DNA from 4 places in the Pseudonocardia sp. Ae717_Ps2 genome. Region 1 is predicted to be linked to each of the others. Evidence: riboswitches for the same ligand, from Rfam matches in the RefSeq annotation. Region 1 holds a riboswitch; each other region holds the start of a gene.
What was found. Region 1 has a riboswitch for S-adenosylmethionine ahead of Ae717Ps2_RS36190 (GNAT family N-acetyltransferase). Riboswitches for the same ligand answer to the same signal wherever they lie in the genome.
Positions count from the first base shown of each region.

Region 2: another riboswitch for S-adenosylmethionine. It lies ahead of Ae717Ps2_RS10845 (isopenicillin N synthase family oxygenase); the one in region 1 lies ahead of Ae717Ps2_RS36190 (GNAT family N-acetyltransferase).
Region 3: another riboswitch for S-adenosylmethionine. It lies ahead of thrC (threonine synthase); the one in region 1 lies ahead of Ae717Ps2_RS36190 (GNAT family N-acetyltransferase).
Region 4: another riboswitch for S-adenosylmethionine. It lies ahead of Ae717Ps2_RS07405 (aminotransferase class V-fold PLP-dependent enzyme); the one in region 1 lies ahead of Ae717Ps2_RS36190 (GNAT family N-acetyltransferase).

Region 1 is NZ_MCIS01000001.1:3,858,088-3,861,765, reverse strand. Features, by position in the region: gene Ae717Ps2_RS17630 (ABC transporter ATP-binding protein) at 1-628, shown strand, start outside; SAM riboswitch class I at 786-878, shown strand; gene Ae717Ps2_RS36190 (GNAT family N-acetyltransferase) at 1,100-1,621, shown strand; gene Ae717Ps2_RS17620 (amino acid ABC transporter permease) at 1,618-2,577, shown strand; gene Ae717Ps2_RS17615 (amino acid ABC transporter ATP-binding protein) at 2,574-3,353, shown strand; gene Ae717Ps2_RS17610 (ABC transporter substrate-binding protein) at 3,389-3,678, shown strand, end outside.
Region 2 is NZ_MCIS01000001.1:2,287,218-2,290,895, forward strand. Features, by position in the region: gene Ae717Ps2_RS10840 (peroxidase-related enzyme) at 1-80, opposite strand, end outside; gene Ae717Ps2_RS40310 (putative leader peptide) at 269-340, opposite strand; SAM riboswitch class I at 795-887, shown strand; gene Ae717Ps2_RS10845 (isopenicillin N synthase family oxygenase) at 1,148-2,161, shown strand; gene Ae717Ps2_RS10850 (O-acetylhomoserine aminocarboxypropyltransferase/cysteine synthase family protein) at 2,158-3,441, shown strand; gene Ae717Ps2_RS10855 (alpha/beta fold hydrolase) at 3,438-3,678, shown strand, end outside.
Region 3 is NZ_MCIS01000001.1:1,484,583-1,488,260, reverse strand. Features, by position in the region: gene rpsT (30S ribosomal protein S20) at 1-136, shown strand, start outside; gene holA (DNA polymerase III subunit delta) at 250-1,218, opposite strand; SAM riboswitch class I at 1,359-1,512, shown strand; gene thrC (threonine synthase) at 1,519-2,787, shown strand; partial or broken gene Ae717Ps2_RS40255 (ComEC/Rec2 family competence protein) at 3,031-3,678, opposite strand, start outside.
Region 4 is NZ_MCIS01000001.1:1,526,854-1,530,531, reverse strand. Features, by position in the region: gene Ae717Ps2_RS07410 (Fur family transcriptional regulator) at 1-143, shown strand, start outside; gene Ae717Ps2_RS07405 (aminotransferase class V-fold PLP-dependent enzyme) at 153-1,511, opposite strand; SAM riboswitch class IV at 1,555-1,669, opposite strand; gene Ae717Ps2_RS07400 (hypothetical protein) at 1,743-2,258, shown strand; gene Ae717Ps2_RS38130 (hypothetical protein) at 2,255-2,410, shown strand; gene Ae717Ps2_RS07395 (DUF2795 domain-containing protein) at 2,482-2,859, shown strand; gene Ae717Ps2_RS07390 (hypothetical protein) at 2,898-3,314, opposite strand; gene Ae717Ps2_RS07385 (isoprenyl transferase) at 3,311-3,678, opposite strand, start outside.

The sequences.
Region 1 (3,678 bases):
GACTCTGCTCCGGCTGGTCGCCGGGTTCGAGCGGCCCACCGACGGGACGCTGACCGTCGCCGGCCGGGCACCCGAGCCGGGTGTCGGCGCCGGCGTGGTGTTCCAGCAGCCGCGGCTGTTCCCGTGGCGCAGCGTCGGCGGCAACGTCGACCTCGCCCTGAAGTACGCGGGGGTGAACCTGTCCGACCGTCCCGTGGCCCGCGAGGGGCTGCTGGAGCGGGTCGGGCTCACCGGTGTCGCGGACCGGCGGATCTGGGAGATCTCCGGCGGCCAGCAGCAGCGGGTCGCGATCGCCAGGGCGCTGGCCGCCGACCGGGACCTGCTGCTGCTCGACGAGCCCTTCGGCGCGCTCGACGCGCTCACCCGCGAACGCCTGCAGGACGACGTGCGCCGGGTCAGCCACGAGACCGGCCGGACCAGCGTGTTCGTCACCCACTCCGCCGACGAGGCGGTGTTCCTCGGCTCCCGGGTCGTGGTGCTCACCGCCCGCCCCGGACGGATCGCGCTGGACCTGCGGATCGACCTGCCGCGCTCCGGTGTGGACGCCGAGGCGCTGCGCGGCTCGCCGGAGTTCGCCGAGCTGCGGGCCCGGGTCGGGGCGGCGGTGAAGGAGGCCGCCGCGACCTGAGCACCCCGCTCCGCGGCGCGGGTGGGTCGTCCGGCGATCCGCCCGCGCCGACGGGGTGCGCCACTGCGCCCGGGCACCGTGCCGTCCCACTGTGATGCCACGACCGATCTCCCGGTCCGCGCTTGACACCGGATCGGTGCGTCGGCTGCAGTGGTGAGGTCCATCCAGAGCGGTCGAGAGTCCCGGCTCGTCGACGCCGCAGCAACCCGCCCCGTTCCGGGCAGGGTGCTACCGCCGGGTCCGATGGGAGACCCCGATGCCCCACCGCCCCGCGAGGCACCGGCCCGACGCCGGGCAGCGGGCCCGGATCCGGCTGCGCTGGGTCCGTCGCCGGCACGTCGACCTGTGCCGCACCGGCGCCGCGCTCTGTCGCTGACCTCTCCACCCGTGCCCCGCACCGGACCGCCCGCCACCGCGGCCGGCCGGTCCCCGCCTGCCCGAGGGCAGCGCTCGCACCGAGAGGTCCCCACCGTGACCGCGCTCCACCCCGCCCCGCCCACCACCTCCGCCCGCCCGGAGGTCCGCTGGGTCGCCTACACCGACCCGCTCGTCCGCCCGATGCTGGTCGAGCTCGACCAGGAGTACGGCGTCCGCTACGGCCACACCCTCGGCGACCTCGACGCCGAGACCCTCCGCGAGGCGAGCCGGTTCGCCCCACCGTCCGGCGGGGTGGTCCTGCTGCTCGACGGCGGTACCCCCGTCGCGGGGGGCGCCTTCCGCCGGTGGGACTCCGACACCGCCGAGCTCAAGCGGATCTGGACCGGCTCGGCGTACCGCCGCCGCGGCCTGGCCCGCCGGGTGCTCACCGAGCTGGAGGACACGATCGCCGCCCGCGGCTACCGGCGCATCTACCTGACGACCGGTCCGCGCCAGCCCGAGGCCCGCCACCTCTACCTCGCCGCGGGCTACACGCCGCTCTACGACCGGACCCTGCACCCGGAGACGGTCGGGCCGCACCCGTTCGAGAAGTACCTGACCGGGGGCTTCGCGTGAGCAGCCGCACCGAGGCCCGGGCCGCCCCGGGCGCCGTCCCGCCCACCGGGGACGACGACGCCGGCCTGCGGGTCGTCCCGGCCCGGCACCCGTGGCGGTGGGCGGGGACCGCGGTGGTGGCGGTCCTGGCCGCGATGGCGGTCAACGCGCTGGTCACCAACCCGGCCTGGGACTGGCCGACCGTCGGCCGCTATCTGTTCGCCCCGTCCATCGTGAACGCGGTGCTGCTGACGCTGCAGCTCACGGTGCTCGGCATCGTCGTCGGGTTCGTGCTCGGCACGGTGCTCGCGGTGATGCGGCTCTCGCCCAACCCGCTGCTGCGCTCGGTCAGCTGGACCTACATCTGGATCTTCCGGTCCGTGCCGCTGATCCTGCAGCTGCTGTTCTGGTACAACCTCGCCCTGCTCTACGACCGGCTCTCGATCGGCATCCCGTTCGGTCCGTCGTTCGTCGAGTTCGGCACGATGGAGCTGGTCAGCCCGGTCACCGCCGCGGTGCTGGGGCTCGGCCTGCACCAGGCCGCCTACGCCGCCGAGGTCGTGCGCTCGGGGTTCCTGGGCGTCGACGCCGGCCAGCTGGAGGCCGCCACCGCGCTCGGCATCCCGGCCTGGCGCCGGTTCCGGCGGATCCAGCTGCCGCAGGCGATGCGGATCATCGTCCCGACCGCGGCGAACGAGCTGATCGGCCTGGTCAAGGGCACCTCGGTGGTCTACATCATGGCGCTGTCCGAGCTCTTCTACCAGGTGCAGGTCATCTACACCCGGACCGGACGGGTCATCCCGATGCTGCTGGTCGCCGCCGTCTGGTACCTGGTGCTGACCAGTGCGCTGTCGGTCGGCCAGTTCTACGTCGAGCGGTACTACGCCCGCGGCGCGCAGCGCACGCTGCCACCGACCCCGTTGCAACGCGCGCGGGCCGCGGTGTCCGGACGGCGCCGGCGGGGGGCCACGGCATGACCGCCGCCGGCACTGCCCCGATGGTGGAGCTGCGCGGGGTGCACAAGAGCTTCGGTCCGCTGCCGGTGCTGCGCGGGGTCGACCTGACCGTCGCCCCCGGCGAGGTCACCGTCGTCATCGGGCCGTCCGGGTCGGGCAAGTCCACCCTGCTGCGCACCATCAACCACCTGGAGAAGGTCGACCGCGGCACGGTCCGGGTCGGCGGCGAGCTGATCGGCTACCGGCGGGTCGGCGACCGGTTGCACGAACTGCCGGAGCGGCGCATCCTGCGCCGGCGCAGCCGGATCGGCTTCGTGTTCCAGAGCTTCAACCTGTTCGCCCACCTGACGGTGCTGGAGAACGTCGTCGAGGCGCCGCTGTCGGCGCAACGCCGCGACCGTGCCACCGTCCACGCCGAGGCCCGTGAGCTGCTCGCCCGGGTCGGGCTCGCCGACAAGGCCGACGAGTACCCGCGGCGGCTCTCGGGCGGTCAGCAGCAGCGCGTCGCGATCGCCCGCGCGCTCGCCCTGCACCCGCAGCTGCTGCTGTTCGACGAACCGACCTCCGCGCTCGACCCGGAGCTCGTCGGCGAGGTCCTCGAGGTCATCTCCGATCTCGCCCGGGACGGCACGACGATGGTCGTGGTCACCCACGAGATCGGCTTCGCCCGCGAGGTCGCCGACACCGTCGTGTTCCTCGACGAGGGCCGCGTCGTCGAGTCCGGCCCGCCCGCCGCGGTGCTCGACACCCCGCGTGAACCCCGTACCCGCGCCTTCCTCGGCGCGGTCCTGCGCTGACCCCGGTCTGCGCCGACCTCCCCACAGGAGTATCGATGTCCCGGATCCCCCGGCCGCTGCGCCACCTGCGCCTCGCGGCCGTCGCCCTCGTCCTGCCCCTGGTCGCCGCCGTCGGCTGCGCCGGCGCCGATCCCGACCAGGCCGCCCCGGTGGACCCCGGGACGGCGGTGAACACCAGCCCGGAGCAGAACCGTGTCCGTGCGGACCGCATCGAGGCCATCGCCGCGACGGTCCCCGCCGCGGTCCGCGAGTCGGGAGAGCTCACCGTGGCCACCACCGGCAGCGGGAACCCGCCGCTGTCCTTCCGCGCCGACGACGACCGCAC
Region 2 (3,678 bases), 1.6 Mb from region 1:
CGCAGTTTCGCGGGCAAACTCTCGATCTCGGGAACCCGCAGACGTGAAATCGTGTGCTGATCGAGCGCTTCGGTGCTCATGGAAATCCTTTCCACGGAGAGTGGGCGGCATTCATCGGCACATCACCGACACTGAAGAGGTGTGGGCATGCGCAGTGAGCGACCGTCACGAGAAGTGTCGGCCGAGATGGGGGTATCAGCAGGCAGCGGCCAGAGAAGGCGGCTCGCGCCGCAGGCCGGTCAGGCTCTGCGGGAACAGCTCGGAAAGATCAACAGACCGAGGAGGAGACGCGACAGAAATCGACGTGTGCGCGCGATGTCAGCGGCAGTCGAATCGTCACGCCGCGACGCTAACCGACGCGCAGTAGTTGGGGCAACCGTCGAGTATGTGCGGCGCGCCTCACCTCGATTCGGTGAAGCTGTTCCGGTGATCGGGCTTCCTGTTCGGTCGGAGTCACCCGAAGATCGGCAGCGGGTATCGCTCTCGGATCACGGGTACCTCGCGGGCCGGGACGGCGACGAGCCACGAGAACTTGTCGGGCGCACCGCGGGTGACAGCGTGACTGCGCGGATGGCACCTCGACGCCCCGGAGGACACGGGATGGTGGGACGGGTCGTCGTGGTCGGGGGCGCCGCGCGGCACCGCTGGCGAACTCACCGCACTCGCGGAGCGGCTGGGAGGGATGTCGGCACGTGGCCGGCTGGCCTGCCGTCCGGACGTCTGCGCCGTTCAGCGAACGGGTCTGTGGGCGGGATCGGCTTGACATCGGGTGCGGCGCGGAGGTTGGGTGAAGTCGTCCATCCAGAGCGGCCGAGAGAACCGGCTCGACGACGCCGCAGCAACCACGTCCCCACGGGCGCAGGTGCTTCCGCCGGAAGCGATGGGGGAGCCGTGCGCCAGTGGATCCGGGGTGTCTGGTCCCGGCGTCGGCACGTGGACTACTGCCGGACGGGGACCGCGCTCTGTCGGTGAGGACCGACCTCGACCCGCCCGTCCTCGGCGAGCTGGTCGTCGCCGAGGTCGCGCACCGCCCGGCCGCCGCGCGGTCCGTTCTGCTGCGGACCCCGCGGGTGCGTCCGGCTGTCTGACTCGTTCCCGTCCTGCCGATCTGTCGACAGACCGGCGGGACACGACACGTGAGGTCGCCATGACCGACACCCTCCCCGTGATCGACCTCTCCCGCTTCCGCGCCGGCCCCGGCGAGCGTGCCGCCGTGCTCGCCGAGCTGCGCTCCGCGGCGCGGGAGGTCGGCTTCTTCTACGTGACCGGACACGGAGTCCCGGACGAGGTCACCGCCGGGATCGACGCGCTGGCGCGGCGCTTCTTCGCGCTGCCCGTCGAGCAGCGGCTGGAGATCGAGAACGTGCACTCGCCGCAGTTCCGCGGTTACACCCGCACCGGTACCGAGCACACCGGCGGCACCGCGGACTGGCGCGAGCAGATCGACATCGGCCCCGAGCGGGAGCCGGTGACCCAGGGCCCGGGCGACCCGGACTGGGTCCGGCTGATCGGGCCCAACCAGTGGCCCACCGCGCTGCCGGAGCTGCGCGAGACCGTGCTGACCTGGCAGGCGGAGGCGCTGCGGGTCAGCCGCGAGGTGCTGCGCGCGCTCGCCGCCGCGCTCGGGCAGGACGAGGGCTACTTCGACGCGTGGTTCGACGAGGAGTCCTCCCTGCACGTCAAGATCGTGCGGTACCCCGGGCGCCCGGAACCGGACTCGGACCAGGGCGTGGGTGTCCACAAGGACTACGGCTACCTCGCGCTGCTGCAGCAGGACGCGGTCGGCGGACTGCAGGTCGAGGGCCCGGACGGGCGCTGGATCGACGCCACCCCGGTCCCCGGTGCGTTCGTGGTCAACATCGGCGAGATGCTGGAGATCGCCACCCAGGGCTACCTGACCGCGACCCGGCACCGGGTGGTCAGCCCGCCGGTCGGGGTGGACCGCTTCTCGGTGCCCTTCTTCCTCGGCCCGCGGCTCGACGCCGTCGTCGAGCCCCTGGAGCTGCCCGCCGAGCTGGCGGCGCAGGTCCGCGGGGTCAGCGAGGACCCGGACAACCCGCTGCACGCCCAGTTCGGGGAGAACGCGGTCGTCGGATGGCTGCGCTCGCACCCGCGGGTGGCCGAGAAGTACTGGTCGGACGTGCTGGCGAGGCGCGCGTGACGTCGTTCGCCACGAGGCAGCTGCACGCGGGGGCGGTCCCCGACCCCGCCACGGGCGCCCGGGCGGTCCCGATCTACCAGACCACCTCCTATCGCTTCACCGACAGCGCGCACGCCGCGGCCGCCTTCGCGCTCGAGGACCTGGAGAGCCACGCCTACACCCGGCTCTCCAACCCGACGACCGCGGTGGTGGAGGAGCGGCTGGCCGCCCTCGAAGGGGGCGCCGCGGCAGTGGCGGTGAGCAGCGGGCAGGCGGCGACGTCGCTGGCGCTGCTGAACCTGGCCCGCGCCGGGGACCACGTGGTCGCCGCGGCGAGCCTCTACGGCGGCACTCATACCCTGCTCTCCTCGACCTTCGCCGACCTGGGGATCTCGGTGACCTTCGTCGAGGATCCCGACGACCTCGACCAGTGGCGGTCCGCGATCACCGCGCGGACCCGGGCCCTGTTCGGCGAGAGCATCGGAAACCCGCTGGGCAACGTCCTGGACCTCGCCGGGGTCGCCGCGGTCGCCCACCAGGCCGGGCTCCCGTTCGTCGTCGACAACACGGTGCCCACCCCGTACCTGCTGCGCCCGATCGAGCACGGGGCGGATGTCATCGTGCACTCGACGACCAAGTTCCTCGCCGGACACGGGACCGCGATCGGGGGGATCGTGGTCGACTCCGGGCGGTTCGACTTCGGCCGCCATCCCGACCTCTGGCCGGGGCTCACCGCACCGGACCCCACCTACGGCGGCCTGTCCTTCCACGCGCAGTTCGGTCCGCTCGCCTACGCCCTGCGGCTGCGGACCCGGCTGCTGCGCGACCTCGGTCCCGCGCCCTCGCCGTTCAACGGGTTCCTGCTGCTGCAGGGGATCGAGACCCTCGACCTGCGACTGGCCCGGCACGTCGAGAACACCCAGGCCGTGGCCGAGTTCCTGGAGGCGCACCCGGCGGTGGAGGCCGTGCACTATCCGGGTCTGCCGTCGAGCCGCTGGTTCGAGGCCGGTCGCCGGTACCTGCCCGCGGGCGCGGGCGCCATCGTGGCGTTCGAGATCCGCGGGGGCCGCGAGGCGGGCGCCCGGTTCGTCGACGGGCTGCGGCTGTTCACCCACCTGGCGAACATCGGTGACGTCCGCAGCCTGGCCATCCACCCGGCGTCGACCACCCATGCCCAGCTCGACCCGGCGGCCCAGCTCGCGAGCGGGGTCACCCCCGGCCTGGTCCGACTGTCGGTGGGCATCGAGGGGATCGCCGACCTGCGGGCGGATCTCGAGCACGCTCTGGAAGGGCGAGAATGAGCACGACGGTCGTCTGGCACCAGGAGTCCCGGCTCGCGGGTCGGCGGGGTGAGCTGCACGTTCACCGCTGGTCGCCCGCCGAGAGCCCGCGGGCGGTGCTGCTCCTGCTGCACGGGCTCGGCGAGCACGCCGGGCAGTACGCCTCGCTCGCCGAGACCGCCGCCGGGGAGGGGATCGAGACCTGGGCCCCGGACCAGGCCGGACACGGTCACAGCGCGGGGGTCCGGGTGCTCGTCG
Region 3 (3,678 bases), 2.4 Mb from region 1:
CGACAACGTCGTGGAGCTGCAGCGCAAGGCGGCCAAGGCCCTCGACAAGGCGGCCGGCAAGGGCGTCATCCACAAGAACCAGGCAGCGAACCGCAAGTCGGCCCTGGCCAAGCGTCTCAACGACGTCCAGGCCTGAGCCACCCCGGTTCCCCACGACGGCGCCGCCCCATCGGGGTGGCGCCGTCGTCGTGTTTCCGGACCTGTCGTGCCCCCGGGCCGGAGCCCGTGCGCGTGCTGCGGGCGCGGGGCTCAGCGCGGGGTGCGGGCGGACACGACCGCCAGCACGGCCCGCTCCAACGCGTACCCCGCGTCCGCGGCGACGCCCTTGACGTCGGCGTTCACCCGGGCGGTCGCCGCGATGGCGACGGCGAGCTGCTCCGGACGCCACTGCCGGACCGTCTGTTGGGCCTTACGGATCTTCCACGGAGGCATGCCCAGCTCACCGGCCAGCCGGTTCGGGTCGCCCCGCCCGGCCGAGCCGACCTTGGCCAGGGTGCGCACCGAGTCCGCGAGCGCGTCGGCGATCAGGACGTGCGGGACACCGAGCACCAGCGCCCACCGCAGCGCCTCCATCGCCGCCCGCCGGTCCCCCGCGACCGCCGCGTCGGCCACCGCGAAGCCGGAGGACTCGGCCCGGCCGCGGTGGTAGCGCCGCACCCCGGCCTCGTCCACGGCGCCGCCGGTGTCCGCGACGAGCTGCCCGGCCGCAGCCGCCAGCTCCCGCAGGTCCGACCCGACCGCCTCGACCAGTACCGCGAGCGCACCGGGAGTGATGGTGCCGCCGTGGCGACGCACCTCGTCGCGCACGAAGTCCGACCGCTCGTCGGCGCGGGTGATGCGGTTGCAGGTGACGGTGTGCGCCCCGGCCTTGCGCATCAGGTCCAGGACCGCCTTGCCCTTCGCCCCCCCGGCGTGCTGGACCACCAGCACGATCCCGTCGGCCGGGTCCTTCACGTAGTCGGCGAGGGCGGCGGTCATGTCCTTGTTCGCATCCTGGCCATGAGTGAGCACGATCACCCTGCCCTCCGCGAAGAGCGAGGGGCTGAGGTGCCCGGCGAGCTCGCCGGGTGCCACCTCGGAGGTGCGGAAGCGGCGCAGCTCGGTCTCCGGATCGCGCTGCCGGGCGCGCCGGACCAGGTCGGACACCGCCCGCTCGGCCAGGAACTCCTCGTCCCCGACGACCAGCTGCAGCGGGCCCGGTTCGCTCGTGCTGCTCACACCCCCATGGTGGCCCACACCCCCGACAACGGGTGAGCCGCGTCCCGGCACGACGACCTCGTCTGGCGGTGCGGTGCCCCGTTCGCGTACCGTCGTCGTCGATTCCGGCGCTCGGCGTCCGGAGCACCACAACCGCATATGGCTCATCCAGAGGGGCAGAGGGAACGGCCCGTTGAAGCCCCGGCAACCGGCGTCGCACGACGATCCGCCCAGACCTGCGCCTTCCGCGCGGCGAGGACGTCGACGAACACGGTGCCAATTCCGGCCCGCCACCTCCGGCGGGACAGATGAGGAGATCTCGTGACTCTCACTGCTGCGCCCGAAACCACCTCTGCCTACGACCTGGGCTCCGCGCGCGCTCTCGCGTGCCGCGAGTGCCGCCACGAGACCCCGCTCGCCGCGGAGTTCGCGTGTCCGCGCTGTTTCGGCCCCCTCGAGGTGGCCTACGACTTCCCGACGGTCACCCGCGCCTCCATCGAGGCCGGCCCGAAGTCGATCTGGCGCTACAAGGACCTGCTGCCGGTCCCCTCGACCGTCGAGCAGCACGCGAACACCGAGCCCGGCCTGACCCGGCTGATCGAGGCCGACAACCTGGCCCGCGCGCTCGGCGTCCGCAAGATCTGGATCAAGGACGACACGGGCAACCCGACGCACTCGTTCAAGGACCGCGTCGTCGCCGTCGCGCTCGCCGCCGCCCGTGAGCTCGGCTTCTCGGTGCTGTGCTGCCCCTCCACGGGCAACCTCGCCAACGCCGTGGCCGCCGCGGCCGCCCGCGCCGGCTGGGACTCGGTCGTGCTGGTCCCGTCCTCCCTGGAGCAGGCGAAGATCGTCACCACCGCGGTCTACGGCGGCACCCTGCTCGCCGTCGACGGCAACTACGACGACGTCAACCGGCTCGCCACCGAGCTGGCCGCCGAGCACGAGGACTGGGCGTTCGTGAACGTCAACGTCCGCCCGTACTACGCCGAGGGCTCGAAGACCCTGGGCTACGAGGTCGCCGAGCAGCTCGGCTGGCGGCTCCCGCAGCAGGTGGTCGTCCCGGTCGCATCCGGCTCCCAGCTCACCAAGATCGACAAGGGGTTCACCGAGCTCGGCACCCTGGGTCTGGTCGAGCCCACCCCGTACACCGTGTTCGGTGCCCAGGCCACCGGCTGCTCGCCGGTCGCGCGGGCCTTCGAGGCCGGTCACGACGTGATCCAGCCGCAGAAGCCGGACACCATCGCGCGCTCGCTGGCGATCGGCAACCCGGCCGACGGTCCGTACGTCCTCGACTCGGTGCGCCGCACCGGCGGCTCGGTCGGGCACGTGTCCGACGAGGAGGTCGTCGCCGGCATCCGGCTCCTGGCCCGCACCGAGGGCGTGTTCGCCGAGACCGCGGGCGGGGTCACCATCGCGACCACCAAGAAGCTGCTCGAGGCCGGGGCGCTCGACCCCGACGCCGAGACCGTCCTGATGATCACCGGTGACGGGCTCAAGACCCTCGACGCCGTCTCCGGCGAGGTCGGCCCGACGGCGACCGTGCCGTCGACGTCCTCCGCGGTCCGCGAGGCGCTGGCGAACCGGGGCTGACCGGCCCCGCCGGCCGGGAGCCGGACGGGGGTCGCCACGCGCGACCACCGTCAGCCCGGCCGGGTCGTCGCCGGTCAGGGCCAGGTCACCGGACCGGTCGGTGCGTGCGACGACGACGCCCGCCCCGGCCAGCCGGTCCACCAGCTCCGGGTTGGGGTGCCGGTAGCTGTTGCCGTTGCCGACGCTGATCACCGCCGCACGCGGCGCGACGGCGGTGATCAGGTCCGGGACCACCTTGCGGGACCCGTGGTGGGGCATCTTCAGGACCTCGGCCCGCAGGTCGACCCCGGAGTGGAGCAGGTCGTCCTGGGCCGCCAGTTCGGCGTCGCCGGTCAGCAGGATCGTCGCGGCCGGGGTGGTGGCGCGCAGCAGCAGCGAGATGTCGTTCACCGCCGTCCCGTCGCCGCCGTCGACCGTCAGGGGCGGGTGGACCGGGCCGAGGACCTGCAGGCGCAGCTCCGGCCACCCCAGCTCCATCCCGCGAACGAGCCCCACCACCGGAGCCCCGGCCCGCTCGGCGTGCCGGGTGATCTCGCGCAGCCCCGACGCCGGTTCCCGCACCGGCCCGACGGCGATCCCGCCCGCGGCCCGACCGCGCAGCGCGCCGGCGAGGCCGCCGTCGTGGTCGGCGTGGAAGTGGGTGATCACCACGAGCTCCAGGACCCGGACCCCGAGCCGGTCCAGGCAGGTGTCGACGGCGTCGTCCGTCGGCCCGGTGTCGACCAGGACGGCGTGCCCCGGGGTGCCGGTGGCGAGGACGAGCGCGTCGCCCTGACCCACGTCGCAGGCCACCATCCGCCACCCGGTGGGCGGCCAGCCGGGCGGGGCGAACCGGGTCGGGACGAGGACGACGAGGAGCCCGACCAGCAGCGCCAGCAACAGCGCCCGCAG
Region 4 (3,678 bases), 2.3 Mb from region 1:
GTCGCCGGTGCGGCGCCGCCGTTGAGATCGAGGGGCCGGCGGTCGAGTCCTGGACCGAGTCGGTCGCCCAGAAGCACGGCTTCACCGAGGTGTCGCACACCCTCGAGATCTTCGGCCTCTGCGGCCGCTGCTCGGCGGGCTGAGGCCCGGGCTCAGTCCCCGCAGCCGGGGACGGCGGGCAGCTCCCGGTCGCGGGCGAACGGGTCCGCCGGGCGCGGGTCCGGGGTCGGCGCCCACCGGCCGTCGACGAGGGCGTAGGTCCAGGCCGGGCCGCGCCGTGCCAGATCGGTCAGCGCGTCGACCAGCCGGTCGACGTCGGAGGAGCCGGTGCGCAGGCCCAGCGACGCGCGCACGGCGTCGCGGCCGCCGGTGAGCCGCGCCAGCAGCGGGTGGGCGCAGAACCGGCCGTCGCGGACCCCGATGCCGTACTCGGCCGACAGCGCCGCCGCGACCAGCCCGGCGGGCAGCTCGCCCAGGGTGAACGAGACGGTCGCGGTGCGGTCGCCCGCGTCGTCGAAGCAGGACAGGGCCCGCAGGCCGGGGACCGTCGCCAGGCCGGCGTGCAGACGGTCGGCGAGCTCGCGCTCGTGGGCAGGCACGATGTCGTCGATCAGCGGGTCCAGGGTCCGGCAGGCCGCGCCGAGTGCGGCGGTACCGAGGACGTTCGGGGTGCCGCCCTCGTGCCGCTGCGGCGACGGCAGCCACTCCGTGACCGTGCCGCCGCCCGGGCCGTCGGCGACGGACACGGATCGGACCGCTCCCCCGCCCGCGACGTGCGGTTCGGCGGCGTCGAGCCAGTCCCGGCGGCCGACGAGGACCCCGGCGCCGTAGGGCGCGCAGAGCTTGTGCCCGGACAGCGCGACGTAGTCCGCGTCCCACCCGGCCAGGTCGACGCGCCGGTGCGGGGCGAGCTGGGCGGCGTCGACGCACAGCCGGGCACCCGCGGCGTGCGCGATCCGCGCGATCTCGGCGACCGGGAGGAGCTCGCCGGTCACGTTGGACGCCCCGGTGACCGCGACCAGCGCGGCGTCGGGACGGGCGGCGAGCTCGGCCCGCAACGCATCGAGCGTCGAGGCAAGGGTGGCGGCGGCGGGCACGACGCGGTGCTCGCGGTCGCGCCAGGCCAGCAGCGTCGCATGGTGCTCCAGGTCCAGCGTCACCACCGGGCCGGGGACGGCGCGGGCGAGCAGGCCGAGCGCATCGGTGGTGTTGCGGGTGAACACCACGACGTCGTCGGCGCGGGCCCGGACGAACCGGGCGACGTCGGCGCGGGCGTTCTCCACGAGCGCGGTGCAGACCTTCGAGGTCCAGCCGGCGCCGCGGTGCACGCTGCCGTGGTACGGCAGCACCTCGGCGACGTGCGCGGCGACCGGCTCCAGCGCCGGCGCGGACGCGGCGGAGTCGAGGTCGCAGTAGCGGGCCCACCGGCCGTCGACGAGCGGGACCGTGAGGTCCGCACCGACGACGCGGGGCAGGGCGTGCTGGACGGGACGTGGCAGGGCGAGGGTCATGATCGGGCCTCCGGCCGATCTCGGGGACCCGGCGTGGCGCACGGATCCGCGCTTGCCGACTGCGGGTGTCGCGTCGGCCCGGTCATCACCCGGGGCACCCCACCGCGGAGGAGGGTTGCCGTCCAGCGAGCCGGGGCTTCGCGCTGGCACTCGTGACCTTCGGCGACGAAACTAGCAGACCGTCTCAGATGGAGACACGTGAGCATCGCCACCCCGGATAGCGTCTGACCGATGACGGACACGCACCCCGCGCCCACCACGGTCCGGCGGATCGACGTCCCGGAGTCCGGCGAGCTGGCCCAGCTCGCCGCCGTCTTCGAGGACCTGCAGTACGTGCTGCGCTGCTGCGAGCACCTGGTCACCGCCCTGGGCGGACCCGAGTCCGGGCCGGTGCGGGTGGACGCCGACCCAGCGCTGGTCGAGGCCCTGTGGACCGGCGCCCTGATCGGCTACGTGCGGTGCTTCTCCGGCCGGACGAAGACGCTGACCACCGACGACCTGACGTCGCTGGAGCTCGACGGGGACGTCAGCGGGTTCCACGACATGGTGTTCAAGCTCCGCGACCACTACGCCTCCCGGCACGTGAACCCGCGCGAGTCGTACTCGATCGGCGTGGCCCAGTCCAACGACGGGACGCCCCGGGGCGTCCCGTCGTCTCCACCCCGCGCCCGCTCGTCGACGAGACGACGGTCCGGCTGCTCGGCCGGGTCGCCTACAGCCTGTCCGGCCTGGTGGACGCCCGGATGAAGAAGTCCCAGAACGACGTCCTCGGCGTCGCGCACGGGATGACCGCGGGCCAGCTGGCGGGGCTGCCGCTGGTGCACCTCGACGGCAGCGGCGAGGCGGCCCCGGAGGACGCGGTGACCCGGGACGGCACCGCGGACGGCCCGGGGAACTGATCCCCGCCGGATGCATCATCCGGCGCACAGCGGCTACCCGGTCGGGACACATCCCGACGAGAGGTGACCTCATGACCACTCGCACGACGACGTCCGACGCCGTCCGCACCGCCCTGCACGGCCTGGAGTTCCCCGCCGGCAAGGACGACCTGGCGTGGACCGCCGAGCGCAACGAGGCCGACGCCGCGACGGTCGAGGCCCTGCGGGCGGTGCCGGCCGAGGAGCACTACGCCTCGATCGCCGCCGTGGTGGCCGCCGTGGACCTGGCCGACGACGACCCGGCGCGCCAGACCTCGGGCGACACCGCGGACGAGTCGGCCGAGGAGACCGAGCAGCTGCGCGCGCAGCGGCGCACCGAGCACACCCGTCCCGGGCTGTCGGAGTCCACGAAGGACGTGGACCCGGTCAACCCGATCGCCGAGGAGCTCGGCACCAACCGCAAGAAGTGACCCGCGCGGCCGGGGCGGGCACCGCCCTGGCCGGCCGGTCAGCCGCCGACGAGCTCGGCCCGCATGCTCGACGCGGAGGACACGACGAGCATGAGCAGCGTCCCCATCGGACCCTCGCCCAGCCCGGCCGCGGGGAAGGCGTAGCGCAGCGTCACGTCCCAGCCGCGCTCGCCGCGCACCACCCGGGGCGTGCCGAACAGGCCCTCCCCCACCCCGAGCCCGACCCGTCGCGGCACGTCGTGCTCCGGGTCGGCGGAGTCCGGCAGGTCCCACGCCACGACGCAGGTCAGGTTGAGGACGGGCAGCCCCTCCTCCAGCTCCGTCCCCTGCACCACGCACAGCACGCCGCCGTGGGCGAAGGTCAGCGCGCCGTCGTCGTCGGCGGTGACGTCGTGGAACCGCTCCAGCGCACCCTTCGCGGTGGCGAGCATCCCCGTGATCACATCGGTGGTCACGGTGTCACCCCCGTCGCGGCGTCGCCCGTCGCGGCGTCCACGGCCCCGCCGAAACGCCGGTCCCGGCGTGCGTAGATCTCGATCGCCTGCCATATGTGGCGCCGGTCGAAGTCCGGGAACAGCGTGTCCAGGAAGACCATCTCGGCGTAGGCGCTCTGCCAGAGCAGGAAGTTCGAGGTCCGCTGCTCCCCCGAGGAGCGCACGAACAGGTCGACGTCGGGCATGTCCGGCTCGTCGAGGTGGCGGGCCAGCATCCGCTCGTCGATCTTGTCGGGGTTGATCCGGCCCTCGGCGGCGAGCCGGGCGATCTGGCGCACCGAGTCGACGATCTCGGCGCGGCCGCCGTAGTTGACGCACATGGTCA